2 regions of the Ruegeria sp. BF7 genome follow, and region 2 is predicted to be linked to the other one. Evidence: riboswitches for the same ligand, from Rfam matches in the RefSeq annotation. Region 2 holds a riboswitch; the other holds the start of a gene.
The links. Region 2 has a riboswitch for thiamine pyrophosphate ahead of thiD (bifunctional hydroxymethylpyrimidine kinase/phosphomethylpyrimidine kinase). Riboswitches for the same ligand answer to the same signal wherever they lie in the genome.

Region 1: another riboswitch for thiamine pyrophosphate. It lies ahead of thiB (thiamine ABC transporter substrate binding subunit); the one in region 2 lies ahead of thiD (bifunctional hydroxymethylpyrimidine kinase/phosphomethylpyrimidine kinase).

The regions. Positions count from the first base shown of each region.
Region 1 covers NZ_JBQFTM010000023.1:1,052-15,585, reverse strand. Annotated here, with positions in the region: gene ACR0IK_RS22900 (4Fe-4S binding protein) at 1-1,223, opposite strand, end outside; gene pqqA (pyrroloquinoline quinone precursor peptide PqqA) at 1,364-1,471, shown strand; gene pqqB (pyrroloquinoline quinone biosynthesis protein PqqB) at 1,496-2,383, shown strand; gene pqqC (pyrroloquinoline-quinone synthase PqqC) at 2,380-3,123, shown strand; gene pqqD (pyrroloquinoline quinone biosynthesis peptide chaperone PqqD) at 3,120-3,407, shown strand; gene pqqE (pyrroloquinoline quinone biosynthesis protein PqqE) at 3,404-4,489, shown strand; partial or broken gene ACR0IK_RS22870 (IS6 family transposase) at 4,719-4,907, shown strand; gene ACR0IK_RS22865 (hypothetical protein) at 5,416-5,565, shown strand; gene ACR0IK_RS22860 (hypothetical protein) at 5,523-5,822, shown strand; gene ACR0IK_RS22855 (oligopeptide/dipeptide ABC transporter ATP-binding protein) at 5,704-5,982, shown strand; gene ACR0IK_RS22850 (LysR family transcriptional regulator) at 6,010-6,900, opposite strand; gene ACR0IK_RS22845 (proton-conducting transporter transmembrane domain-containing protein) at 7,006-8,556, shown strand; gene ACR0IK_RS22840 (YbcC family protein) at 8,571-10,973, shown strand; TPP riboswitch at 11,039-11,143, shown strand; gene thiB (thiamine ABC transporter substrate binding subunit) at 11,176-12,156, shown strand; gene ACR0IK_RS22830 (thiamine/thiamine pyrophosphate ABC transporter permease ThiP) at 12,132-13,679, shown strand; gene ACR0IK_RS22825 (thiamine ABC transporter ATP-binding protein) at 13,666-14,358, shown strand; gene speB (agmatinase) at 14,362-14,534, opposite strand, start outside.
Region 2 covers NZ_JBQFTM010000003.1:309,760-324,293, forward strand. Annotated here, with positions in the region: gene ACR0IK_RS10075 (ThiF family adenylyltransferase) at 1-790, opposite strand, end outside; gene ACR0IK_RS10080 (thiamine phosphate synthase) at 787-1,383, opposite strand; gene ACR0IK_RS10085 (thiazole synthase) at 1,380-2,144, opposite strand; gene thiS (sulfur carrier protein ThiS) at 2,147-2,341, opposite strand; gene ACR0IK_RS10095 (FAD-dependent oxidoreductase) at 2,325-3,302, opposite strand; gene thiD (bifunctional hydroxymethylpyrimidine kinase/phosphomethylpyrimidine kinase) at 3,299-4,102, opposite strand; TPP riboswitch at 4,149-4,255, opposite strand; gene dnaJ (molecular chaperone DnaJ) at 4,387-5,541, opposite strand; gene dnaK (molecular chaperone DnaK) at 5,616-7,526, opposite strand; gene ACR0IK_RS10115 (alpha-ketoglutarate-dependent dioxygenase AlkB family protein) at 7,739-8,341, shown strand; gene ACR0IK_RS10120 (ABC transporter permease) at 8,338-9,159, opposite strand; gene cysQ (3'(2'),5'-bisphosphate nucleotidase CysQ) at 9,282-10,079, shown strand; gene ACR0IK_RS10130 (3-deoxy-manno-octulosonate cytidylyltransferase) at 10,079-10,879, shown strand; gene galE (UDP-glucose 4-epimerase GalE) at 10,948-11,931, shown strand; gene ACR0IK_RS10140 (glycosyltransferase family 2 protein) at 11,939-12,976, shown strand; gene ACR0IK_RS10145 (glycosyltransferase family 2 protein) at 13,143-14,129, shown strand; gene ACR0IK_RS10150 (DUF5927 domain-containing protein) at 14,126-14,534, shown strand, end outside.

The sequences.
Region 1 (14,534 bases), on a different contig from region 2:
ATCATGTCGGCCTGCCGCGCGCGCAGAGCATCCAACCAGGGGGGGGTCGCCTTTGTTGCTTTTGCGCGCGAGAAAAACCGCTCGTCGGTTGCGTGGGTGACCGGCAGATTGATAGAGCCGGTTTCAGGCTGGAACATGCCGTGCTGGCGGGTGGCGGCGACGTTCAGGGTCCATTTCCGGGAAGGATCAAACCCGAGGCGCCGGTCCGTTCGCAGGATCATCATAGCCCCGTCATGCAACTCGCCAGGCAAGTTGTCCGACAGTTCGACAAATAGATCGCTGTCGCGCAGCGCAACCGGCAATCCGTCTTGTTCCGCAGACAGCCAGTCCGGCGCGGTGTTGCGCACGAAATCCGGGCTGACCAATCCGTGACGAGCGGTTTCAATCACCAGAATCGGTTCGTCATTCGGTGAGATTGCGAGAAAGTCCTGCAACTCGCGAAACCCGCCATCGGACAAGACCGTGCGGGCGATGGAGGGTGGACCGAGATCCACGATCCAGAGATCGAGGTAAGGCGCGTCCGGGTCAGTTTGGGCCTCGGGATCGTCATCCTCCCAAATGGTGTCGTCAAAGGCGTCGTTGACCTGAGCATTGGAAATGACTGTATGGGTTGCGATGCCCTGCGACACGAGATCTTCCCATGTCAGGGCTTCGGAATACTCCGGATCGGGATGTGCGGGTGGAATGGTCGAAATCCCTTCCATCTTCTCCCGTGCGACGGCGAGGGCAGCGGCCATAACCGATTCATGGGCGATACGAACCGAGGCTGTGGCTTTGATGACGCCATCCAGATAGACCAGCGACGAACCGGTCCCACCGCTGCCATAGGGGGTTCCGACGACGATGGATGAGGAAATGGATAACCCGGGATATTGTTCGAAAAATCTGTGAAACGGAGCTTCGCCCAAGCCTGACACAAAGATCGGCTCATTGTGTTCGATCAGGCGTACGTCCAGGAATATTCCCTCTAAATCGAGGACAACCAGCGCGTTGATCGCCGATCCCGAAAAGCCGGGCAGGGGGGCAAGCGGTTCGGTTTCAAAAACATATCCTGCCTTGGCCCCCCCCGAGTTCAGCAACTGATAGACACCGTTTTCACCGATGGGGTCACCGAGGGAGAACGGTGGCATGATAAGCTCGGAAAGCGTCGCCCGGTCCAGCGGCGCGGCCGGAACAAGGCGCGCCGAAAGGCAGAACAGCAGTGTGAACAAAATAACGCGCATGTAACGACCCTACGCAGCGGAGGTGCGCGCACCCTATTGGACATTGGTCGCAGACCCGGTCTACGACCAAAGGCCAATACGCAAGATTGGGGCTCGTTGGTAGGTTTAAGGCACTCTAACCCGCCAGCGGAGGAAGTAAGATGGCCTGGACAGCACCCAAACTAAAAGAAGTGAACTGCGGCATGGAAATCAACATGTACGCGCCGTCCGAGGACGAAGGTCGCGAATACGAACGTGATCTGTTTTGAACCGCGTCTGAACGGGTAACGGCCATGCGGTTTCTGGTTCTTGGCGCGGCGGCTGGTGGCGGACTGCCACAGTGGAACTGTGGTTGTTCCAATTGTCAGGATGCTCGTAGCGGCAAGATCGCCCCGGCGAGCCAGTCATCGCTGGCCGTTTCTCTGGGTGGACGCGATTGGGCGGTGCTGAATGCATCCCCCGATATTCGCGCCCAGATGATGGCCTGCCCCTCGATGCATCCGCGCGGCTTGCGGGGTTCACCTATTGCATCAGTTTTGCTGACAAATGGCGATATTGACCATATCGCCGGATTGCTTTCCCTGCGCGAGCAGACGCCGTTCACAATCTATGCGACTTCCGAGATCCACAAGGTTCTGGAGGACAACTGTGTGTTTGACGCGGTGAACGCGGAAAAGGTTTCGCGGGAACGGATTAAGATCGGCCACGGCTTTGAGGTTCTGCCGGGATTGCAGGCCCGGGTGTTCCCGGTGCCGGGCAAGGTGCCGCTGTTCATGGAAGGCGAGACGGTTCAGACCGATATGGTCGGGGAACAGACTGTGGGGGTTCGCCTGAGCGACGGGCAGACCGTGGCCTATTACGTTCCCGGATGCGCGGATGTGACCGTGGATCTTCTGGAAACCTTGTCGGATGCGAACCATTTGTTCTTTGACGGCACGCTGTGGGACGACAACGAGATGATCCGGTCGGGAACCGGCGTGAAATCCGGAAAACGAATGGGGCATATCTCGATCGGCGGACCGGAAGGTTCGATTGCCCGACTGGCCGGGCTGAAGGCAGACAAGACTTTTATACACATCAACAACACAAACCCGGTCTGGCAGCCGGACGGCCCGGAACGCGCATTTGTTCACGCTCAGGGCTGGCGCGTCGCTGCTGATGGGATGGAGATAGTGACATGAACGCACACAGCCGCAACGTCGGAACACTGGAAGAGCGGCTGCGTGCGATCGGGGCCGAACGCTATCACGACAAGCACCCGTTTCACCACATGCTGCACGGAGGGCAATGTAATCCGGACCAGGTGCGGGCCTGGGTCATCAACCGCTGGGCCTATCAGGCAGCGATACCGATGAAGGATGCCGCTTTCCTGTCCCGGTGCAGCGATCCGCAGATGCGGCGGGAATGGCGCAGCCGGATCGAGGATCACGACGGTAATGTGGACGGTGGCGGAGGAATTCGCCGCTGGTTGAAGCTGGCCGAGGCGGTAGGGCTGGACCCTGATTATGTTGCAAGCGGACGGGGGGTTCTGCCAGCCACGCAATTCGCTGTGGACGCTTATATCCGCTATGTACGAGATAAACCTTTGCTCGAGGCGGTGGCTTCGTCGCTCACTGAATTGTTCGCGCCCAAGATCCACGAACGCCGCATTGAGGGTATGTTGCAGCACTATGATTTCGCCAATGCCGAAAGCATGTCGTATTTCAAAAAACGTCTGACCGAGGCCCCAAAGGACGTGAAATTCGGATTGGCCTGGGTTCTGGAGCACGCCGATACGCCGGTAAAGGAGGATGCGGCCTGCGAGGCGCTGATCTTCAAGACCAATGTGCTGTGGGCGCAGCTGGATGCGTTGTGGGGAGCATATGTGGAACCGGGCCGCATTCCGCCCGGTGCCTGGCAGCCCGGAGAAGGCATGGCATGAGCCTGGCGTTAACCGATACGGATCGCCCTTATCTGCCGCGTGGTGTTCGAATGGTGGAGGACCGGCTGCGGGGCGGCAAGGTTCTGCTGGCGCCTGAAAAGGCCATAGCTCTGGACAAGATTGGCGAAGCTATTTTGTCCCGGGTGGATGGCTACGCCGAGTTTGGCGCAATCATTGCTGACCTCGCAACAACTTACGACGCCCCCGAAGAGCAGATTTCCAAGGATGTGCAGCGGTTCATGATCGGGTTGCGCGCCCGGATGTTTCTGGGGGTCCACTTATGAGTGTACCTTCACCCATCGCCATGCTGGCGGAACTGACGCACCGCTGTCCGCTGGCCTGCCCTTACTGTTCGAACCCTTCCGATTTGCTGGGTCGTGACAGCGAACTGGACACTGAAACATGGGTCGATGTTTTTCGGCAGGCGGCAGAGCTCGGTGTTCTGCAGTTGCATTTGTCGGGCGGTGAGCCTGCATCGCGCACGGATATCGTGGAATTGATGCAGGGGGCACATGATGCCGGGCTGTATACCAATCTGATCACCAGTGGGATTGGTCTGACCCCGCGACGGCTGGATGTGTTAGAAGCGGCGGGGATGGATCACATCCAGCTTTCACTGCAGGGTACCAATGCGGAGCTGGCGGATTGGGTTGGCGGGTATCGGGGCGGATTTGATCGCAAGATGAAGGTGGCGGCCGAAATCAGAGACCGGGGAATTCCTCTGACGCTGAATGCGGTGATGCACCGGCATAATCTGGACGATCTGGAACGCACCATCGAATTGGCGGTCGAGATGGGCGCGCGCCGGCTTGAAGTGGCCTGCGTGCAGTTTCACGGCTGGGCCACGAAGAACCGCAATCACCTGTTGCCAACGCGTGAGCAGACAATAGAGGCCAAACGTATCGTGGCCGAGGCTGAAAACCGGCTGCGCGGGACGTTGGCCTTCGACTTCGTGCCGCCTGACTATTATGCGGATTTCCCCAAATCCTGCATGGGCGGTTGGGGATCGACTGGGCTGAACGTGACGCCAAACGGGACAGTTCTTCCGTGCCACGCGGCCGAGAGTATTCCGCATCTAGCATTCGAATCTGTACAGGATAAAAAGCTTGCGGAAATCTGGTTCGATAGCCCGGCGTTCAATGCCTATCGCGGCACTGACTGGCTGCCCCAGCCGTGTCAGAGTTGTGACCGAAAGGAAATCGATTTCGGTGGTTGCCGCTGCCAGGCGCTGGCCATCTCCGGGGACGCGTCGGCCTCGGATCCGGTTTGCGGAAAATCCCCGAACCATGGTCTGATCACCAAGATTCTCGAGCAGGCGGCTAAGCCGACAGAAACGCCCATGTTGTGGCGGGGGGCGGTATCGTAAAAGTGAACCTTTTTGAGGGGCTTTGTTGTCACGGTGCGCTTAAATGCTGGTTGCCTGCCTAATAACTTGCGCAAAATAAATGGTTTGTTGAGCAGTCGTTTTTGGGATGTATCATTAATTGCCGGGCTGTGTGACCTGCAGCGTGTGTCGCAAGCTTTTTCGTCTAGATTGGCGATCACGCAGGTTCCGACTTTTGTTCTCAGCATATGTTTCTTTCACAGGTTTCAGCATGGTCTCATTGAACGGCGGCCATTTTCCCAAGGATGCAGTTTTGTATGCTGTGTACTTCTAATTGCGGCACATTTTGTCGTATCGGAGTTTAGAAGAGATTATGGCCGAACGTGGCGTTCAAGTGGACCTCGCCACTCTCAACAGGTGGGTTGTGAAGTCTTCATCGATGATCGCAGTGCGAGCGCGGGAAGCGTCCAGCCGTCGCCTAGTTCTCTGCCAAAGCGCTGTTCTTCGTCTGGCTCGGCTTGAGTCCACCCTTGGTATTGAGGGGAGTTCTTCTGCAGCAGGCACAATCGGTGCGGCCCATCGAACAGACCCCGTGGCTGTACATCCCGGCGGTGTTGACGCGACCCACAGCATCGAGCATTTGCATAACCGGCTTAAACCGGTGCAGGGTGATACTCCCGGCCCCATGAGCCGGTTGACCGACTTCCCGTTCCCAGTCATATGCGCACGGGCAACTTCCGGCATTTGAGACGCGAAGGAACTTGTTGAACCTACCTCGATGCCGGGCTTCACTGTGCTCTGCCGACGGCACGGTGACAAAGATCAGAGCGCGACATGATCCCCAAAAGCGATACGCTGATCGAGGTCAAGGACCTGCCCGCCCACGTCCCGATCTAGACCCGCAAGAAAAAAGGTGACATCGATCTGCCGTATGCGTCCGAGTCCGAGCTGCGCAAGGTCCGTCCAAGATGAGACTGGTGTTTCAGGATACGTATTCCTCGCTGAACCAGCGCATGACCGTGCGCGATATCAATACCGAGCCGCTGGCGGCCGCAAGCACGATCAAGGAAAACAGATGGATGCCCGTGTGCGCGAGATTGCGGCGCGCTGCAGGCTAATTCTGGAACATCTGCTCTGCGACGAAGGCGTTTCAGCGTTGGATGTGTCGATTCTGGCCGAGATAGGTGTTCCGTCCCTGTACGTCACCTACGATCTGTTCGTCGTGGTGAGGATGTCGCACCGGGTCACGGTGCTCTATGCCGGGAAATTCGCCGAATGCGCCCCAACCGAAACGTTGTTCTTTGCGCCGAAACACCCCCTATATCCAAGTTCTGCAGTGCGCGATCTGCACCGCCGTCCCGGATGCGGGGTTTGATCCGATCCGGCTTCGGGGCGAAACTCTCAACACGCTGGCCGCTCCGTCCGGGTGCCGGTTCCACACGCGCTGCCCGGTTGTCAAGGGTAGATGCAGCGCCGAAGCACCCGAATTGCGCGCGGTTTTACCGGAGCATTTTGTTGCCTGTCACTATACGTAAGAGTACGATTTCTTCCGCTCGTGGGGGTCAGGGCAAAAGCATGGGGTCAGGATCGTGTGACAGCAGGTCCTGAACCAACGGATTGGGAAAACGGCGGCGCAGCGTGATGGCGTAGAAGGCTTCTTTGATGCGCGGATGTTCCTGCGCTTCGACCAGCCGCCCTGAATTCAGTTCGTCCGTAACGACGATGGGCGCGACAAGGGCCAGCCCGATATCCTCGCGCGCCAAAAGTCGCACCATCGCCATGTCATCGACCTCGGCCGCGACTTGCGGGCGTTCTGACAGGCGGCTGGCCATGGCATCAAACGCTGTGCGCACGCTGTTGTCGGTGGTGGGCAAGATGAAAGGTTGCGTTTTCAACAGCTCTTTGATCGGCGTTTTGGGGTCCAGCCGGTCGGGCGTGCCGATGATGCTGACCGGCTGTTCGGCGATCTGGTGAGTCTCAAACGGGGTTAGGCTGTCATCCGGTGGCAGGCGATTCATCAGAACCAGATCGAGGTTCAGCGTCTCAAGCCCCTCCATCAACTCGGCCGGGCTACCGGACCGCAGGATCACCTCGACATCCGGCCGCGACAGGATGGGGCGTAGAAATCCGATCTGAAAGTTGCGCGACAGGGTCGCCAAGGCCCCCACGCGCAAGGCTTTGCGGGTCTGCACCGTCTCGGTCAGAGTGGCGACAAGTTCTTGTCCTGTCGAGAAAATCGCATCCGCATGGTCCAGGGCGATGCGTCCGGCCTCGGTGAGGTACAATTGACGACCGCGACGCTCGAAAAGATCGTGGCCCAACCGTTCCTCTAGTTGCTTGATTTGCACCGACAAGGCGGATTGCGACAGGTTCAGCCGTTGTGCCGTACGGGTAAGGTTCCCGTCATGGGCCACGGCCCAGAAATACCTCAGGTGATGATAGTTCAGTGGCATAACGTTCTATTTAATAGAACGAAATAAGAAGAACAATGAATTTTTAATGACACAGAATCTGTCCTAACTGATTGTCCCAAACGGATAACCCAGGGACACGTCACCATGTTGTATCTCTATCTCCCACTCCTCAACCCGCTGATCCTGATCGCTGCTGCAATCTATGCAGGGCGTCATCCGGGACTGCGCCCGGGCCGAGTGCCGAAACTGGCCGAAGCCGCGGCCTTTGCCGCCTTCGTGATCGCCTCCGCCGCTTCCTTTTTATTGGTGATCTACGGCCCCGGCACGTCGGCCTTGATCGGAGCCTTCGGCGTTGGGTTGTCAGTCAGGCTGGATGCGGTTAGCGCGGTGATGCTGGTGCTGGTCAGCTTCATTGGCTGGATCGTCCTGCGCTATTCTGTGACCTATATGGATGGCGAGGCCAGACAGGGCAAATTCACCCAATGGATGGCCTTGGTGCTGGCCTCGGTCCTGATGTTGGTTATGTCGGGCAACCTGATCCAGTTGTTGGTTGCGTGGACCACGACCAGTCTGGTTCTGCACAAGCTACTGCTGTTCTACCCGGATCGCGCAACTGCACAACGCGCCGCACGCAAGAAGGCAATTGTGTCACGGCTGAGTGAATGCGCCCTGGCCTCAGCCGTGGTTCAGCTGATCGCGGCAACCGGAACCACCGATATCCACACGATCCTGACGACGGTTCAGTCCAACTGGCTGACCACGACGGCGGCCCTGATGATCGCAGTCGCGGCAGTTCTGGCCTCGGCCCAGTTCCCAGTGCATGGCTGGCTGACCGAGGTGATGGAGGCCCCGACGCCGGTTTCGGCCCTGCTGCATGCGGGTGTGATAAATGCGGGTGGATTCCTGTTGATCCGCTTCGCCGATGTCATGCTGGCGGCGCCCGGAGTGATGGCCCTGCTGGTGATGTTGGGCGGGTTCACCGCGCTGTTTGGTGGGTTGGTGATGCTGACCCAACCTGCGGTAAAAACCTCGCTGGCCTGGTCCACGATTGCCCAGATGGCATTCATGGTTATGCAGTGTGGGCTTGCGCTGTTCCCGCTGGCGCTGCTGCATATCGTGGCGCATTCGCTGTACAAAGCGCATGCGTTCCTCAGCTCGGGTGAGGCGGTAAAAAACGTTACCGCCATTCACCGCCCCGGTCCCATTGCGGTGCCCAGTGCCAGCAACGTGCTACGGGCCTTCGGGACAGCGATCGTGATCTATGCTTTGGTCGGGACGGTGCTGGGCTTTGACGGCAAGTCGGTTCAGGCCATTACTCTTGGCGTCATCCTGATCTTCGGCGTGGCTTACCTGCTGGCGCAGGGCTTTGCCGATGCCGCGCCGCGTCAGCTGACACAGCGCACGGCGGTCTATGCGCTGGTGACCTCGGTCAGTTACTTCGTGCTGCAGATCATTGCGCAGCATGTGACCGCCGGAGCCTTGCCCGCCACCCCCGCGCCGGGACCGCTGGAATGGGCGCTGATCGTGCTGGCCTTGCTGAGTTTTGGGTTCGTTGCGGTGGCGCAGGCGACTTTCCCGCTGTGGGCGGCGCACCCGGCAGCGGCGGGCCTGCGGGTTCACCTGTCAAACGGTCTTTATGCCAACGCGATTTTCGACAAGTTGCTGGACGGTTGGTCCAGACGGTCCGCAGCCTGAAAGGAACTGAACCGATGTTTGCAAAGCTCGAAGCGTATACCGCACCACTTCTGGAACTGGTGGCCGAAGCCAAATCCGCCGCTTATGCGATCCCGCCCTTGTTCCCTTTATCTTCGAATGTCGCGGTGAACCCGTTTCTCGGCCAAAGCGACGAGCCGCTGGCCGTGACCTCGGCGCGACTGGCGCGGGTTGCGGGCACACGGATCACACCTGATCGGACACATTGGGCTGCAAAGTTGCGTACGGGTGAGATGACCGAGGCGGACATTCTGGATGCGCTTTCTTCAATTGAGGGACCGTTCAACGTCCCAAGCCTTGAGGATGTCATGGTTTCGCTGAAAACGGAGGCACCGCATACCGAAGCTTTGCCCACTGTGGCTGAACTGGCGGCCGAGGTTTCCGGTACGGACTGGCCTGCCCTGATTGAGGACCGCATCGGCATCTGGGCGGCCAGCCATTTCGATCAAGGGCAGGCTTTGTGGCAACAGGCCCGGACCGGAGGCGCTTTCAGCGTCTGGCGCGAGTTTGCCTCTCGCGACCTGACGCCGGAAATTCAGGGTCTGACCGGGTTTGGCGCCTTTGTTGCGGGTACCAACCGATCGCATTGGCGGGCAGTTGGCCGGTCGTCCGAACGGCTAGGGCTCAGCACCGAGGCAGCCGCTACCGCCTATCATCGGTGGCTGACGACCCTGGGCGGATGGGCGCAATACGCGCGCTACCTGCAGTGGGAAGCTGAGCTGAAAGGTGAACAGAACAATACCGTGACCGAGCTGTTGGCCGTGCGGATGGTCTTCGATGAGGCGCTGTTCGTGCTTTACGAAGATCAGATCGCCGAGCGATGGGCAGAGATTGTGGCCGCGCATGCGGCACCGGTGACGCCAACCGCCGAATTTGTGATCGATGCTGCTCTGCAGGAGGCCGCCGAACGGGCACAACAACGCGCATTGGGAGAAAGGCTGCTTTCGGGCACCGCGCGCAAAGCCGATGGTCGGGCGCAGGTGCAGGCCGCGTTCTGCATCGACGTCCGGTCCGAGGTGTTCCGCCGCGCGTTTGAGGCGCAGGATCCCGGGATCGAAACGCTTGGGTTTGCGGGGTTCTTTGGCCTTGCCAGTGCGCACAAGGCAGCGGGGTCGGATGTCACCGAGGTCCATGGCCCGGTGTTGTTACAGCCATCCGTGTGCTCTCAGGCCAAGGAACCGGCGGGTGCGGATCTGGCCCGCCGTTACTCGGCCCGGGCCAAGCGGGCCTGGGGCCGGTTCAAGCTGGCCGCTGTATCCTCGTTTGCTTTTGTCGAGGCGACCGGGCCCTTGTATGCCGGAAAGCTGATGCGCGACGCATTGGGGGTTGCCGGAAAGTCCAAGGTTGACCCGACACCTCAATTGGACCCGAAAATCGATCTGGACACTCGCGTTGGCATGGCCAAGGCGGTGCTGACGGCGATGTCTCTGACCGACAGTTTCGCCAGGATCGTTCTAATGGTCGGGCACGGGGCCGAGGTGACCAACAACCCGCATGAAAGCGCGCTGCATTGTGGCGCGTGCGGAGGTCATTCGGGCGACGTGAACGCGCGGCTGTTGGCCGGGCTGCTGAACGATGCGCAGGTCCGTTCGGGGTTGGTTGGGCAGGGGATCGACATCCCCGCCGACACCCTGTTTGTCGCAGCAATGCACTCGACCACAACAGATCGGGTCAGCCTGTATGAACAGGATTTGCCGCCCGGCGACCGGGCCGGTGATCTGGCGCAGGTGAAAACCTGGCTGGATGTGGCCGGACAGCTTGCCCGGGCCGAACGCGCGGTACGTCTGCCGCGCGCCGACAACGCCACGGATATTCAGCGCCGCGCGCAGGACTGGGCTGAAACCCGCCCCGAATGGGGCCTGGCCGGATGCCGTGCCTTCATCATAGCCCCGCGTCATCGCACGGACGGGGCGAACCTGGAAGGGCAAGCCTTCCTGCACAATTACGATTGGCGCAAGGATGACGGCTTTGGCGTGCTGGAACTGATCATGACCGCCCCGGTGGTGGTCGTCAGCTGGATCAGCCTGCAATATTACGGCTCGACCGTGGCGCCCGCCCTGTTCGGCGGCGGCAACAAGCTGCTGCACAATGTAGTCGGTGGTATCGGTGTGCTTGAAGGCAACAACGGCGCGCCCCGTCCGGGCTTACCGTGGCAGTCGATCCATGACGGCGAAAGCTATCAACATGAACCGCTTCGCCTGTCGGTTGTCGTCGAAGCACCGCCCGAGGCGATGTCGGGCATTCTTGATCGGCACCCGCAGGTGCAGGCGCTGTTCGACAACGGCTGGCTGCATCTGATCGCCATGGACGACCAGGGCAAGCTGGCCTGGCGTTATACCGGAGACCTGAACTGGACCCCGATCAGCGCCCCGTCCGATCAGGTCATCGCGGCGGAATAAGGTGAAGCCGACCAACGGACAGCATGCGAAACGGGTTGTCTTTTGGTCGGTTCCCGCCTAGTCAGAGCCTCACCTCGGGGTGCGTGGCCTGCCACGCTGAGATGCCATAGGCGAACCCGTTGAACCTGAACCGGCTAGAACCGGCGGAGGGAAAGGTAACGGTTTCATCCATCCTTGCCCTCTCGCCGCAATGGAGGATGACATGAAACATCTGATGATTGCTGCGGGAATCCTGAGCGCAACCACGGCTATGGCAGCCGATAAACCTCAGCTGACCGTGTACACCTATGACAGCTTTGTTTCGGACTGGGGCCCCGGCCCGCAGGTGAAAGAGGCGTTTGAGGCGGTCTGTGACTGCGAGCTGAACCTTGTCGGCGTCGAGGACGGTGCGGCGTTGTTATCGCGTATCCGGTTGGAGGGCGAGAACTCGGACGCCGACGTGGTGTTGGGGCTGGACACCAATCTGATCACCGCGGCCAAGGAAACTGGCCTGTTTGCCCCAAGCGCAGTCAGTGCCGAATACACGCTGCCGATCGAATGGACGGATGACGTGTTCGCGCCCTATGATTGGGGCTATTTCGCTTTTGTCCATAACGCGGATGCTGCGGCTCCTGCGAACTTCCGTGAACTGGCCGAGGGTAACACCAAGATCATCATTCAGGACCCGCGATCCTCGACCCCCGGTCTGGGACTGCTGTTGTGGGTGCAGGCGGCTTATGGCGATGAGGCGCCAGATGTCTGGGCCGGTCTTGCCGACAACATCGTTACCGTGACCAAAGGCTGGTCCGAGGCCTATGGCCTGTTTCTGGAAGGTGAGGCCGACATGGTCCTCAGCTACACCACCTCGCCCGCCTATCACCTGATCGCCGAGGAAGACGCCAGCAAAGCGGCGGCCGCTTTCGACGAAGGGCACTATATGCAGGTCGAGGTTGCGGCCAAGCTGGCCGGGTCCGATCAGCCGGAACTGGCGGATCAGTTTCTGAACTTCATGGTCTCAGATGCGTTCCAGCAGATCATCCCGACCACCAACTGGATGTATCCGGCGGTGACCCCGGCAGTTGGTCTGCCCGAAGGGTTCGAGACGCTGATTCAGCCGGAAAAATCCCTGCTGTTTTCTCCGGATGAGGCCGCCGTTGTGCGGGATCAGGCGCTTGCGGAATGGCTGAGCGCGCTCAGCCAGTAAGCCCCTGGCCGGGTGTTGGCGCGGCGGCTATGGTTGCCGCGCTGATTTTGGGGACACTCGCCGCCGTAGCCCTGCGGGCCGAAGCGGCAGGTGGATTCGGCCCGGCGGATTGGGCCGCCTTGCGGTTCACGCTTGTGCAGGCGGTTTTGTCGGCCCTGTTCAGTGCAGCGCTAGCGGTTCCTGTTGCGCGGGCACTGGCCCGGCGGCGATTTCCGGGACGACGCTTTCTGATTGCTTTGCTCGGGGCGCCGTTCATTCTGCCGGTCATTGTGGCGATCCTCGGGCTGTTGCAGGTCTTTGGCCGCGCGGGCTGGATTTCGGAGGTATTGGGATTCTTTGGTTTGCCGCCGATGCGGATCTACGGGTTGCACGGCGTTGTGCTGGCACATGTATTTTTTAATTTACCGCTGGCCACGCGGCTAATCCTGCAGGCCTGGCAGGAAATCCCGGCCGAACGCTTTCGTTTGGCCGCGCAACTGGGCTGTGACGGGATGGCGATGTTTCGTCTGATCGAACTGCCAATGCTCAGGCGCATCCTGCCGGGTGTACTGGCCGTGATCTTCGCCATCTGTCTGACCAGTTTTGCCGTCGCCCTGACCTTGGGCGGAGGGCCACGGGCGACGACGATTGAACTCGCGATCTATCAGTCCTTTACCTATGATTTTGACCTTGGCCGGGCGGCGTTGTTGTCCGCCTTGCAACTGGCCCTGACCGCAGCGGCTGCACTGGCCGCCTTGAAGTTCTCGCGCGGAGATGGGTTTGGGGCAGGTCTGGACCGGGCCATCCGCCGCTGGGACGGCGGCGCGCCGGTGCTTGACACGTTTTGGATACTGGCGGCGGCGGCGTTTCTGCTGCTGCCCTTGGCGGCAGTGGTCATTTCGGGGATCTCGGGGCTGTTCGAGATGCCTTCGCTGGTGTTCCGCGCCGCGCTGATCTCGGTTCTGGTGGCGGCGGCCAGTACGGCCGTCCTGTTGATGCTGGCCTTGCCCATGGCCATGGCCGTTGCGACCGGGCGGTATGGGATCGTCGAACTCAGCGGTATTCTGGGGCTGGCGGCGTCGCCCTTGGTGATCGGAACTGGCCTGTTCATCCTGATCCGTCCGGTGGCCAACCCAACCGCACTAGCGCTGCCGGTGACGGCGCTGGTGAATGCGGTCATGGCGCTGCCATTCGCCCTGCGTATTCTGGTGCCTGCGGCGCGGGATGTGGTCACGCGGCATGGGCGGCTGGCACTGTCATTGGACATAGGCAAAAAGACCTTCTTCACCCGGATTCTGCTGCCCCGAATGCGCCCGCAAATCCGCTTTGCTGCAGGTCTTGCGGCCGCGCTGTCGATGGGTGATCTCGGCGTGATCGCCCTGTTCGCCGATCCGCAGATCGCAACCTTGCCGCTGCAGATTTACCGGCTGATGGGGGCCTATCAAATGCAGGCGGCGGCCGGGGCGGCGCTGTTGCTTTTGTTGCTTTCGATGGGGGCGTTCTGGCTTTTGGATCGCGGAGGGCGATTACATGCTGAAACTTGACGGTTGCGTCATTGAGAATGGCGGTTTCACCTTGCAGGCTGACTTTTCTGTCGAAGCCGGGTCCAGCGTTGCTATCGTCGGCCCCTCCGGCGCGGGAAAGTCGACGCTGTTGGAGGCTATTGCCGGGTTTCGCGGCCTCAAACAGGGGAAAATCCTGTGGCAAGGGCAGCGCATCTCCGGTCTCGCTCCTGGCAAGCGCCCGCTGGCGATGCTGTTTCAGGATGGCAACCTGTTTCCACATCTGACGGTTGAACAGAACGTTGCTCTGGGCCTGCGCCCCAACGGGCGGCTGTCGGCCGAGGAGCAATCGCAGGTCCAGATCGCGTTGGCCCGCGTGGCACTGCCCGGCTTTGAGGGACGCAAACCGGCCGAGTTGTCGGGCGGGCAACAAAGCCGGGTGGCGTTGGCCCGGGTCCTCGTGCAACACCGTGAAATGCTGTTGCTGGACGAGCCTTTTGCGGCGCTGGGACCCGCACTGAAAGCCGAAATGCTGGACCTTGTTGCGGGGTTGCTGACCGAGACCGGAACAACCCTGCTGATGGTCAGCCATGACCCGCAGGACGCCCGCCGCATCGCCGACCAGACCGTGCTTGTGGCCGACGAACGGGCGCACCCGCCTGCGGCGACAGAGCAGCTGTTCGACAACCCGCCACCCAGTCTGCGTGCCTATCTGGGTTAGCCACTATCTTCGGTTGTGGAAGATGAAACCAAGGAAGTTCAGCAGAACCTGCGCCGCCAGGATTTGCGTGCTTTCCGTCTGATCATAGGCCGGGGCAACCTCGACCAAGTCGATGCCGACCACGTTGCCGCGCTTGCTCAGCCCCTGCAGGATTTCCAGCACGTCATAATACAGAA
Region 2 (14,534 bases):
GATCTGGGACCTCATCCGGACCGCGCAATTCGATGATCAGGTCTTCTGAGGTCAGTTGATTGGCCGAAATGAAAGCAAAGCGCCGTTCTGGCTCGGGAGCTCCGTCAAAGCGAAATGTGGTGCTGCGGAACGTTTGCCCATCGATCTGCAACATCTGTCCCAGCGGCGAAGGCTGAAGGCCAAGGATCAGGTTCAGTGCCATCTGCGCCTGCAACGCGCCGATAATTCCCACGACGGGGCCGAGCACACCAGCCGTCGCACAGCTTGCACCGCTGTCAGGTGCATCGGGAAAGACCGCCCGCAGGGACGGCGCTCCACCGCAAAAGCCGCCAACATATCCCGTGAACCCCAGCACCGATGCTGAAATCAAAGGCTTACCGAGCGCGAAACAGGTGTCAGACAGGACATAGCTGGCCGCATAGCTGTCAGCGCAATCAAGAACCAAATCAACCTGTTCCACGGATTCAGTCACATTTTTATTTGTCAGAGTCTGTTTTTTGGCAATCACAATGACTTCCGCGTTCAGGGATCGACAGCGATCCGCCGCGACCTCAACCTTCGAACGGCCGCTGTCTGCCTCGGCAAACAACGTCTGCCGGTGCAGGTTCGACAGCGCGACCTCATCACGGTCCATGATGGTCAATTGACCTACCCCAGCCCCCGCCAGTAGTGGCAGCGCCGGGGCAGCCAGCCCGCCCGCGCCCACCACCAGAACGCGCGCGACGGACAGGCGGGCCTGTCCCTCTGACCCGACCTCGGGCAGGATTGTCTGACGAGAGTAGCGGTTCATCGCGTGGCCTCGATCCATTGGCGCACGCGGGCCTCTGGATCAGCGTTCAACGTGATATCAGTGACGGCTGATACGATATCGGCCCCCGCCTGCAACACACCCGGCGCGCGTTCAACGCTCATCCCGCCGATACCGACCAGAAGGATTTTACCCACCCGCGCCTTCCATTCGGTGACCCGGGGCAAGCCCTGCTGATGCCACTTCATCTTTTTCAGGATCGTCGGATAGACCGGACCCAACGCCACATAGTCCGGGTCTATCGCCAGAACCCGCTCCAACTCATCGTCATCGTGGGTCGAGACACCCAGTTTCAGCCCCGCCTTGCGGATGGCAGTCAGATCGGCCTCGTCCAGATCCTCCTGCCCGAGGTGAATCCAGTCACACCCGGCCTCAATCGCCTGCTGCCAGTAATCGTTGATCACCAGAACCGTGCCATGTTGGCGGCAAAGGTCGCGCGACAAGGCAATCTGGTCGCGCACCACCGTGTCGGGCTGGTCCTTGATCCGCAACTGTACCAGTTTCACACCCAAGGGCAGCATCTGGCGCAGCCAATCCGAGTGGTCGAAAATCGGGTAAAACCGGTCGAGGGTCATGACAGAAAGGCCTTTCCGATCACCGGGGTGGAGGGTTCCGCCATATCGCGCGCTTCGATCGGGTCAGCCTGATAGGCCAATTGTCCGGCTTCAATCGCCAGCATCATCGCGCGGGCCATGGCGGTAGGATCTCCGGCCCGGGCCACCGCGGTGTTCAGCAGAACCGCGTCATATCCCAGCTCCATCGCCTGCGCCGCATGGCTGGGCAGTCCGATCCCGGCGTCGATCACCAGCGGTACCTCCGGGAATTCAGCCCGCATCGCGCGCAGAGCGTATACGTTGTTCAAGCCCCGGCCTGACCCAATGGGCGCGCCCCAGGGCATCAGAACCTCGCAACCCGCCGCCAGCAGACGTTCTCCCACAATCAGGTCGTCAGTGGTGTAGGGGAAAACCTGAAACCCGTCCCCGGTCAGGACGCGTGCGGCCTCGACCAGTTGAAATACATCCGGCTGGAGGCTGTCGGTGTGACCGATCAGTTCCAGCTTGATCCACCTGGTGTCAAACACTTCCCGCGCCATATGGGCGGTGGTCACGGCCTCTTTGACGGTGTGGCATCCGGCGGTGTTCGGCAGGACCAGCACGCCCAGATCGCGGATCATCTGCCAAAAGGTTTGCCCGGCCCCGGCTTCGCGCCGCAGCGACACAGTGGCAACCCCGGCACCACTGTCCCGAAACGCCTGTTCCAGGATCGCGGGGCTGGGATATTGCGCCGTACCCAGCATCAGAGGGTTGGGCAGTTGGGTGCCGTAGAAGCTCTTCATTTTCACCCCCCCTGCATCGGCGCAACAACCTCGACCCGGTCGCCATCAGCCAGTTTGTAGGAAATGCGCAGACCCGAGGGCACAAAATCCTCGTTGACGGCCGTCGCCACCCGGCCCGAGAACCCGCATTCGACCAGCAGGTCCGAGAGGGTTTCGGCGCGCACCTCGCGCGATTCACCATTAAGCTCGATCTTCATCGACCATCTCCGAATGTTTGTTATCCAGCGCCAGATCCGCCACGCCCTGCGCCAGCGCCGGGGCCAACAAATAGCCGTGGCGGTATAGTCCGTTGGCATAAATCGTGCGCCCCAGCCGCCGGATACGCGGCAAGTTGTCAGGAAAGGCCGGGCGCAGATCGACCCCGATCTCGAGCACTTCGGCCTCACCAAAGGCGGGGTTCAGCGCATAAGCCGCGCTGAGCAGTTCCAGCATCGAGCGCGCGGTGATGCGGCTGCTGTCCTCGCTTTCGATCATCGTCGCGCCCAGCATGTAAATACCGTCGCCACGGGGTACGATGTAAAGCGGCATCCTTGGATGCAGCAGACGCACGGGCCGCGTCAGGGTCACGTCCGGGCAGCGGATCACCAGCATCTCACCCTTCACGCCCCGCAGATCATGCAGCACTTCGCGGGCGTGCAAACCCCGACAGTCGATTGCGTTTTCAAGCCGCGATGGAGCGAGTTTGCGGTGGAATTCAACCCCGTGTTCCAGCAAATGCTTATGAAGGTCCCGCAAGGCCTGGCGTGGGTTTAGATGCGCTTCATTCGTGAAATGGAGACCCTTGCTGAATCCGTTCAGATCAGGCTCTAACTTGGCGATTTTGGGCTGCTCGACGTCCCTGTAGCCTTCGGTCCGGCGGGCAAACCGGCGCAGATCGGGCAGGTCGCGCGGGCGGGCCACGACCAACGTGCCCCGCCGGTCCACCGGCGTTCGCTTCGCCCACCAGCCCAGCGCAGCCTGACCCAACCGCAACACCGGCTCCTCGGCGTTTTCATACTCACACCACGGGGCCAGCATGCCACCCGCCCACCAGGAACACCCATGCGGACCCGGCGGGCCAGCGGGATCGAAGACCTGAACCTTGACGCCGCGCGAAACAAGCTCGCTGGCCACGGCCAAACCAGCCACGCCGGATCCTATGACCGACCAGACCGTCACGCGGACCATACCCGGTGGAAGTGATGCACCGGCCCGTGCCCCTGTCCGATCATCAGACCGTCCGCCCGGGCAATGGCCCCTTGCAGGTACTCGTGCGCCTGCGCGACGGCCTCGGTCAGGCCGAAGCCCCGAGCCAACCCAGCCGCAATCGACGACGACAAAGTGCACCCGGTGCCATGTGTATTGCGCGTTTCCCTCCGAGGGGCGGTGAACTCGGCCACCCGACCGGAGGTATCAACCAGCAAGTCATAGCAGATTTTCCCGTGGCCATGTCCCCCTTTCATCAGCACCGAACCCGCGCCCAACCCACACAAGGCAAGCCCTTGCGCGATCATCTGATCGGGAGAGTCGGCCTCGGCACCACCCAGTAAACAGGCGGCTTCGGGCAGGTTCGGGGTCAGTACGGTAGCGCACGGCAGAAGAAGATCGCGCAAAGTCTGCACCGCGTCCCGCGCCAACAACGCATCGCCGGATTTCGCAATCATCACCGGGTCCAGCACGACGGGGCCATCAAACCCGGCAATGGATTCCGCAACCGTTTGTATAATCTCTGGCGTCGCCAGCATCCCGATCTTGATCGCGCCGACGTCCAGATCGGTCAGAACCGCCTCGATCTGGGCGGACACCACATCCAGCGGTATCCCATGCACTGCCGTCACCGCTTGGGTATTCTGCGCCGTCACTGCCGTAATCACGCTGGCGCCGTACACGCCCAAGGCGGACATCGCCTTGAGGTCTGCCTGTATCCCGGCCCCGCCACCACTGTCCGAGCCCGCAATTGTCAGGGCAATATGCGCCATATCGTTGCTCCAATTCAAAATGGGCAACGGGGCATGGAAAACGTCTTAGCACTGTGAGACCGTTCCCTACGCCGGTATTGCCCGGATCAGGTTCGATGGGTTAGCGCATTCACGCCTCTCAGCCCTTTGATCAGGGCACCCCAACGGTTGGGCGGACAATCTCAGGGGTTGGCAGGGGAATCAAGGGCCAATTTTGGCGCAGTTGACAGGCAAACTGGACTTATGGGGTGAAAAAAAGCCGGCCCATTGGACCGGCTCATTTATTACAATTACTGGATGCAGACTCAGCCTTTCATCCCGTCCCAAAAGGACTTGACGGAAGAGAAAAAGCTATTCGATTCCGGGTGGTTATCCTCACCCAGATCGTCGAACTCGCGCAGAAGTTCTTTCTGGCGAGCGGTCAGGTTGACCGGAGTTTCCACAGCCAGTTCGATGAACATGTCACCAACACCGCCGCCGCGCAGGGCAGGCATACCCTTGCCGCGCAAGCGCATCTGACGGCCCGATTGGCTACCGGCCGGAATCTGCACGCGACCACGGCCACCGTCAATGGTCGGCACTTCGATCGATCCGCCCAGCGCGGCCTTGGCCATGCTGACCGGCACGCGGCAATACAGGTTCACGCTGTCGCGTTCGAACAGTTTGTGATCGGACACTTCGACAAAGATATACAGATCACCCGGAGGACCACCGCGCATCCCGGCCTCACCCTCGCCTGCCAGGCGGATTCGGGTACCGGTTTCGACACCGGCGGGGATATTGACGGACAGCGCGCGTTCTTTTTCGACGCGACCTGCTCCGCTACAGGACTTGCAGGGATTCTTGATGATCTGGCCCAATCCGGAACATGTCGGACATGTGCGTTCAACAGTAAAGAAACCCTGTTGCGCACGAACCTTGCCCATGCCCGAGCAAGTTGGACAAGTGACTGGTTCCACACCACCTTCAGCACCCGAACCGTCACAGGCCGAACAGGCAACGGCTGCGGGCACGCTGATGGTTTTCTGCAGGCCCGAGAACGCCTCTTCCAGTGACACCCGCAGGTTATAGCGCAGGTCGGACCCGCGTGCGGCCCGACGTCCGCCACCAGCGCCACCGCGTTGGCCACCCATGAAATCGCCGAACAGATCGTCGAACACATCAGAGAACGCGCTGGAGAAATCGCCTTGACCGAAGCCGCCGCCGGGACGACCGCCGCCACCGCCCATGCCGTTTTCAAAGGCGGCATGACCAAATCGGTCATAGGCGGCCTTTTTGTCGGCATCGCGCAGAACGTCATAGGCCTCGTTGGCTTCTTTGAACTGCGATTCAGCATCCGGGTTGTCCTTGTTGCGATCGGGATGCAATTCTTTGGCCTTCTTGCGAAAGCCCTTCTTGATCTCGTCCGCCGATGCGCCCTTGGACACGCCGAGCACATCGTAGTAGTCGCGTTTTGACATCAGTGTTTCCTTCTGCCTCAACGTAATCGGGCCGGCCCGGCAACCGGACCGGCCCGAATTGGCCCGGTTACCCGTTAGTTACGCTTATCGCCGTCCAGATCTTCGAACTCGGCGTCGACGATGTCGTCATCACCAGCCGGAGCAGCATCTGCCGCTGCAGGTTCGTCGTCGGCCTCTTCGGACTGCGCCTTGTAGATGGCCTCGCCAAGCTTCATCGCAGCTTCGGTCACGTTCTGGATACCGGACTTGATCTTGTCAGCATTTTCGGTTTCCAGCTCGTCCTTCAGTGCGGCAATCGCCAGCTCGATGGCTTCGATGGTGGTCGGGTCGACCTTGTCGGCATGCTCTTCCATCGACTTCTCGGTCGAATGGATGAGGCTTTCCGCCTGGTTCTTGGCATCGACCAGCTCGCGGCGTTCCTTGTCAGCTTCCGCGTTCTCTTCGGCGTCCTTGACCATCTTTTCGATGTCCTCGTCGGACAGACCGCCCGATGCCTGGATGGTGATCTTCTGCTCTTTGCCGGTGCCTTTGTCCTTGGCCGAAACCGAGACAATACCGTTGGCGTCGATGTCAAAAGTCACCTCGATCTGAGGCATGCCACGCGGTGCGGGCGGGATGTCTTCGAGGTTGAACTGACCGAGGATCTTGTTGTCCGCAGCCATTTCACGCTCACCCTGGAACACGCGGATGGTTACGGCGTTCTGGTTGTCCTCGGCGGTCGAGAAGACCTGAGACTTTTTCGTCGGGATCGTGGTGTTGCGGTCGATCAAACGGGTGAACACGCCACCCAGCGTCTCGATACCCAACGACAGCGGGGTCACGTCCAGCAGAACCACGTCTTTGACGTCACCCTGCAGAACACCGGCCTGAATGGCGGCACCCATGGCAACCACTTCGTCCGGGTTCACACCTTTGTGCGGCTCTTTCCCGAAGAACTTGGTGACCTCTTCGATCACTTTCGGCATCCGGGTCATGCCACCGACCAGAACAACTTCGTCCACGTCGGCAGCCGACAGACCGGCGTCTTTCAGAGCAGCGGCACAAGGCTTCATCGACTTCTTGATCAGGTCCGAGACCAGCGATTCCAGCTTGGCACGGGTCAGTTTCATGACCATGTGCAGCGGCTGACCGTTCGAGCCCATCGAGATGAACGGCTGGTTGATTTCGGTCTGCGAGGTCGAGGACAGCTCGATCTTGGCTTTTTCAGCGGCCTCTTTCAGACGCTGCAGGGCCATCTTGTCGGCAGACAGATCGACACCGTGTTCCTTTTTGAACTCGTCCGCCAGGTAGTTGACGATGCGCATGTCAAAGTCTTCACCACCCAGGAAGGTGTCACCGTTGGTCGACTTGACCTCGAACAGGCCATCGTCGATTTCCAGAATAGTCACGTCGAAGGTACCGCCACCAAGGTCATAGACCGCGATGGTTTGGGTTTCCTGCTTGTCCAGACCATAGGCCAGCGCGGCAGCAGTCGGCTCGTTGATGATCCGCAGCACTTCCAGACCGGCGATTTTACCGGCGTCCTTGGTGGCCTGACGCTGTGCGTCGTTGAAATAGGCCGGAACGGTGATGACCGCCTGCGTGACTTCCTCACCCAGATAGCTCTCGGCAGTTTCCTTCATCTTACCCAGAGTGAAGGCCGAGATCTGGCTTGGGGAGTACTTTTCACCGCGAGCTTCCACCCACGCGTCGCCATTGCCGCCATCGACGATGGCATACGGCACCATTTTCTTGTCTTTTTCGACTTCTGCATCATCCACACGACGACCGATCAGACGCTTGACGCCAAAGATCGTGTTGTCGGGGTTGGTGACCGCCTGACGCTTTGCAGGCTGACCGACCAGTCGCTCATCTTCGGTGAAGGCGACGATCGAGGGCGTGGTCCGCGCCCCTTCTGCGTTTTCGATGACCTTGGGCTGCGAGCCGTCCATGATGGCCACACACGAGTTGGTGGTCCCGAGGTCAATTCCGATTACTTTTCCCATATGTTCAATCCCTTTCTCTTCAAGGCGATGTCCGAGGTCCGAACCCGTTATGGCACCCGGCCCCGATCTGATTTGCACGAACGGTCCTACACCATCGCGCGTCCCGGCGTATATAAGGGCGTGAAACGAGCCCTGCAAGCGGTGTAAAAGGCAGGTTTTCGGGAATCTGCAGCCTTTTTGGCAAGGTTTTGGTTAGGATTGGGGAATCTTGAATGGCGCGACTACTTTTGCGCGGTTTTGAAATCAGGAAAGGCTATCTGGACAGCGCAGCCCAAGTGCAGTTGATCGAGGTACTGCGCCCGATTCTGAAATCGGCCCCCCTGTTTCGGCCAGTGACGCCTTCGGGCAAAGAGATGTCGGTGCGCATGACTTCGGCCGGGTCGCTGGGCTGGGTGACCGACAGGGCCGGATACAGATACCAAGAACAGCACCCCAAAGGGGCGGACTGGCCCGCGATCCCCGATCCCATCCTTGATATCTGGCACCAATTGGCCAGCCCTGACCGCGACCCCGATTGCTGTCTTATCAACTATTACGGTGAAGGTGCCCGGATGGGGCTGCATCAGGACAAGGACGAGGTCGATTTTTCCTGGCCGGTGCTGTCGATCTCATTGGGGGATGACGCGCTGTTTCGCATCGGCAACCAGACGCGCGGCGGCAAGACCGAGTCGATCTGGCTGAACTCCGGCGACGTGGTGATCATGGGCGGCCCGGCCCGGCTGACATATCACGGGATTGACCGTATCCGGTTCGGGTCTTCGAAACTGCTGCCCAAGGGTGGTCGGATCAATCTGACCCTGCGCGTGGCAGGCTAGCGGCGCGCGCTCCAGCTCTGGGATACATGCTGACGCGAGAAAAAGATCCCCAAAAGCCCGATCAGCAGCAAGGCCAGCCCAACCCAAAGCGCATATTCCCAACTGGTGTTGCGGGGAAAGTAGTTGCGGAACACGAACCCTCGGCACTGGTCGATGATGTGAAACAGTGGGTTCCACGCAAACATGGCCAGCGTGGCGCCACCCAACGCATTTGCCAGAAACATTTTCCCCGAAAAGATCATGTTCAGACGGCGGTAGATGTTGCTTAGAATCGTGGAAACGGTTGGCAACCATGGTTTCAGGGCCATGAATACCACACCGACGGAACATCCGGTGAACCAGGCCAGTATCAACATCCCAAAAGCACCGCCTGGGTCCTGAATCTCAATTGGCGACACAGTGACACTGTAAAGGAACAGTATGATGATGATTGTGACCATCTGCGTATAGAGCGTGCCGAACGCGGTCGCCAGCAACATGACCATCATGTTCATCGGCGAGTGCAGCATCATCGGGTTACCCCCGGTGCTGACCCCCGCCACCGAACTGACAGATCTGATATGCGTCACAAACAAGAAAACGCCGGACAGCAGATACAAAACGAACTCGCCCCGGATTCTGGCAATACGCGGGCCCATGAAGGACATGATCACGTAAATCACCGCGACCAGGGCCAGGACTTGCAGAATATTGACCAGGATGGCCAGCACCGCGTTGCTGTGTTGTGATCGCACACTGCGCACAACGGCATGGAAAATAAGCTCGGCGGTTGTGAACGCGCCGCCCAGTAATGTCTGGTTTCGCTTGAAATAATACACCCGAAGCGTCTTTCCCGTTTTTTCGCCTGTAATCTGCCACGAATTTCTTGCCGATCCGTAACCGGCACATCATAAGGCCGTCAGGATATTCGATCAACAAATCGCAGGAACGGAGCATTTTTGTGACCTACGACGCCCTCATCCCCGTCATTCGACGTCTGGCCCTGGAAGCGGGCGACAAGATCATGGAGATTTACAATTCGGATGATTTCGACGTCAAAGTCAAATCCGACGCCAGCCCTGTGACCGAAGCGGACGAGGCCGCCGATGCGTTGATCTCGGCCGGTCTGCGCGACGCCTTCCCCGACATCCTGCTGGTGACCGAGGAACAGGCCGCTTCACATTCGAAAAAGGGTGACACGTTCCTGATCGTCGATCCGCTGGACGGCACCAAGGAATTCATCAACCGCCGCGGCGATTTCACGGTGAACATCGCGCTGGTGGAAAACGGCGTTCCAACCCGCGGCGTGGTTTATGCGCCTGCGAAAGAGCGCATGTTCTATACGCAGGCCAATGGTCAATCGGTCGAAGAAACCGGCGCGCTGGACAAAGCGCAAGCCGGGGATGCTTTGCCGATATCAGTCTCTAAACCAGACAATTCGGCGCTGTTGATCGTGGCGTCGAAATCGCACCGGGATCAGGCGACCGAGGATTACATCAACAAATACCAGGTACAGGACAGCAAGAGCGCGGGCTCGTCGCTGAAATTCTGTCTGGTGGCAACGGGTGAGGCCGATCTGTATCCCCGTGTAGGTCGCACGATGGAGTGGGATACCGCCGCAGGTCACGCCGTTCTGGCGGGCGCCGGCGGTAAGGTTGTGCGCTTTGATGACCACACACCGCTGACCTATGGCAAAGACGAATATGCAAACCCGTTCTTTATCGCTTACGCTCCGGGCGTTGAGCTGAAGGAGGCCTGATGTCCGTTCTGATCGCCATTCCCGCCCGTTACGCCTCGACCCGGTATCCGGGCAAACCGCTGGTCCCGCTGACCGGCGCCAGTGGCAATGCAATGACCCTGATCGAACGGTCCTGGCGCGCGGCATGTTCGGTCTCGGGCGTCGACAAGGTGGTTGTCGCCACCGATGACGACCGCATCCGCGAGGTGGCCGAAGGCTTCGGGGCCGAGGTTGTGATGACTTCGGAAACCTGCGGCAATGGCACCGAACGCTGCGCCGAAGCGCATACTGAGCTTGGTGCCGGTTACGACATCGTGGTGAATCTGCAGGGCGATGCGCCGCTGACCCCACACTGGTTTGTTGAAGACCTGATCGCCGGATTGCGCGCCGCGCCCGAAGCCGGGGTAGCGACACCGGTTCTGCGTTGTGACGGCAACGCGCTGAACAGCCTGCTGAACGACCGCAAGAACGGGCGCGTCGGCGGCACCACCGCGGTGTTCGCCGCCGACAACAGCGCGATGTATTTCTCGAAAGAGGTCGTCCCCTATACCGCCGAAACCTTTGCCGGAGACGACGCAACCCCGGTTTTCCACCATGTCGGCGTCTATGCCTATCGCCCCGATGCGCTGGCCGCCTACCCCGCATGGCCCGTTGGTCCGCTGGAGCAACTGGAAGGGCTGGAACAGCTGCGTTTCATGGAAAACGGCCGCAAGGTTCTGTGCGTCGAGGTCGAGGCCAAAGGCCGCCAGTTCTGGGAGCTGAACAACCCTCAGGACGTCCCCAAGCTGGAAGAAATGATGGCCGCCATGGGGTTGGAGTGAGGTTATTCCCCCAATCGACATAGGCCTGACGGCGTAGCTGTGCACAGTTAATAAACCTGGAAGAATAGATGACCAACATTCTTGTAACCGGCGGTGCCGGATATATCGGATCGCACGCCTGCAAGGCGCTGGCGCAGGCAGGCTATACACCAGTGACCTATGACAACCTGATCACTGGCTGGCAGGACGCAGTAAAATTCGGCCCGTTTGAACAGGGTGACCTGCTGGATCGCGCCCGACTGGATGAGGTCTTTGCCAAGTACAAACCTGCCGCCGTGATGCACTTTGCCGCCCTCAGCCAGGTGGGTGAAGCCATGTCCGAACCCGGCAAATACTGGACCAACAACGTCACCGGCTCGCTGTCCCTGATAGAAGCTGCGGTCGCCGCAGGTTGCCTGAACTTTGTCTTCTCGTCGACCTGCGCCACCTATGGCGAACATGACAATGTGGTGCTGGACGAAGACACGCCGCAGGAACCGCTGAACGCCTATGGCGCATCGAAACGCGCCATCGAGGATATCCTGCGCGATTTCCAGGCCGCACACGGTCTGAATCACGTCATCTTCCGCTATTTCAACGTCGCCGGCGCCGATCCGGACGGCGAGGTGGGCGAATTCCACCGCCCGGAAACCCATCTGGTGCCGCTGATGCTGGACGCGATTGACGGCAAGCGCGACGGGCTGACCGTGTTCGGCACTGATTACGACACGCCGGACGGCACCTGCATCCGCGACTATGTGCACGTCTGCGATCTGGTCGACGCGCATGTGCTGGGTCTCAATTGGCTGGAGCAGGGCAAAGGCAGCCGAGTGTTTAACCTGGGAACCGGCTCGGGCTTTTCGGTGATGGAGGTAATCGGCCATTCCAAAACCGTCACCAATCGCGAGGTGCCGTATTCTATCGGCCCCCGCCGCGCCGGGGATTGCACCAAACTGGTCTCGGGCTCGGTCCGCGCCGGGCAAGAGCTGGGCTGGACGCCGAAAAAATCAACGTTAGAGACAATGATCGGCGATGCCTGGCGCTGGCATCAGAACGGCAATTACGCGAAATGAGCCGCCCATGACCGACCGTGCAACCGATACTCTTCCGCCCATAGGATGGGTGCAGATATACCGGTTGCGTCTGAAACGGCGGCGGCTGCTGTGGCGATCCTTCCGCAGCCGCCATCAACTGACCAGCCTGAACGATCAGACTGCACAGATCAGGCCCGGTGCCGTTCTGGCATTCACCACGCTGCGCAATGAACTCAACCGCCTGCCGTGGTTCTTCCGCCACTATCGCGCGCTGGGGGTAGATCATTTTCTGATCGTGGATAACGGCAGCGATGACGGCTCGGTCGATTTCCTGCGTGATCAGCCGGATGCGTCGCTGTGGCAAACCCCGACCAGCTATCGCGAGGCGCGATACGGGCTGGATTGGCTGACATGGCTGCAAATGCGCTATGGGCATGGTCACTGGACCTTGATGGTGGATGCTGATGAGCTGCTGATCTATCCCCAGCACGACAGCAAACCCCTGCAGGACCTGACCGCAGAGCTTGACCGGCAAGGCCGTGCCGCCATTGGCGCGCTGATGCTGGATCTTTATCCCAAGGGTCCGCTGGGTACGCAAAGCTTTGACCCTGAAACCGACCCGACCGAGGTTCTGAACTGGTTCGATCCCGGCCCCTACCGGGCGCAGCGGCAAAGCCCTTTGGGCAACCTGTGGGTACAGGGCGGCGCGCGGGAACGCATGTTCTTTGCCGACCGGCCCCGCCATTCGCCGACGCTGAACAAAATCCCTCTGGTCCGGTGGTCGCGACGCTATGCCTTTGTGAACTCGTGCCACTCGGCCCTGCCCCGGTATCTGAACGCGATCTATGACGGACCCGGGGGCAACACCCCTGCAGGGGTGTTGCTGCACACCAAATTCCTGCCTGAAGTGGTCGGCAAGTCAAAATCCGAGAAAGCGCGGCGTCAGCATTTCCACGATCCCGACCAGTTTGCTGCCTATTATGATGCAATCGCCGACCGTCCCGACATGTGGACGCCCCAATCGGTCCGCTTTCAAGACTGGGCCCAACTGCAGAAACTGGGCCTTATGGGGAATATTTGCTGAAATGCCGCATATGTGACTAACCAATTTTAAATGCGTTGCTATGAAAGATGCAAAGGTGGCATAAATCGGCAATTGCCCGGCACCACTCTGGATCGTCCAGCCCCCGGGCAAGCTCGCGGAACAAAAAAGGCAGAGCGCACGCGTGAGCCTGTTGGATTCATACCGAATGAGATTGCGGCGCAAGCGCCGCCTTGCGCGCTGCGTTCTGAAACAGCGACAGCTGAAGCCGGTGTCCGACAAAACCGCCAACATCCGAAGCAACGACGTGTTGTTGATGAGCGTGTTGCGAAACGAAAAAATCCGCCTGCCCTATTTCTTGGATTATTACCGCAAGCTGGGCATCGACCATTTTCTGTTCGTCGACAATGACAGCGATGACGGATCGCGCGAATATCTGGTCAGTCAGCCCGATACCTCAGTCTGGCACGCGCAAGCCAGCTACAAACGAGCCTCGTTCGGGCTGGACTGGTCTAATTACCTGCTGCGCAAATACGCGCATGGGCGCTGGGTCCTGACCGTCGATCCGGATGAGTTCTTCATCTACCCGTTCTGCGACACCCGCCCGATCGGTGCCCTGACCGATTGGCTGGATGGCTGCGCTGTGCGCAGTTTCGGCACCATGCTGATCGACATGTACCCGCGGGGGCCGGTGGATGCGGAACCCTATCGTGAGGGGCAGGATCCGTTTGAGATCGCCCGCTGGTTCGATTCCGGCAATTACATGATCACCAAAAACCCGGATTACGGGAATCTGTGGATTCAGGGTGGCCCGCGCGCGCGGGTGTTTTTCCGTGACACCCCCTTGAAGGCGCCGGCGCTGAACAAGATCCCTTTGGTCAAATGGGACCGGCGCTATGTCTATGTCAGTTCGACACACTCGCTGCTGCCGCGCGGGCTGAACCAGGTCTATGACGAATGGGGCGGCGAAAAGGCCAGCGGCGCCTTGCTGCATGCCAAGCTCATCAACACTTTGGGTGAAAAGGCGCAGGAAGAGATGCAGCGCCGCCAGCACTTCCGCCGGTCGGGCGAGTACCGCGCTTATGCCGAGGGATTGGGGGACAAGCCGGTTTTCTGGTGCGAGCAATCCGAGAAACTCATCAACTGGCGGCAGCTTGAGATCCTTGGCCTGATGTCGAAAGGAAACTGGGCATGAGCCGTCTGGGCGTCATCATGCTGGTCCACACGGCGCTGCACCGGGCCGAGCAGGTGGCGCGCCATTGGACAGCCTCAGGCTGCCCGGTGGTGATCCACGTGGACCGCAAAGTGCCCGCCCGGGTCTACGCCGAATTCACCGCTTCATGCGCCAACGACCCGCTGATCCGGTTTTCCGACCGTCATGTCTGCGAATGGGGTAGTTGGGGCATCGTTGCGGCCTCGCAATCCGCTGCGGAACTGATGCTTAGCACCTTTCCGGACGTGCATCATGTCTACCTGTCATCAGGCGCCTGCCTGCCGTTGCGGCCGGTAGAAGAACTGATCGACTATCTCGCGGACCGGCCCCGCGTTGATTTCGTCGAAAGCGCCACCACCGCCGATGTCAGCTGGACCATTGGCGGGT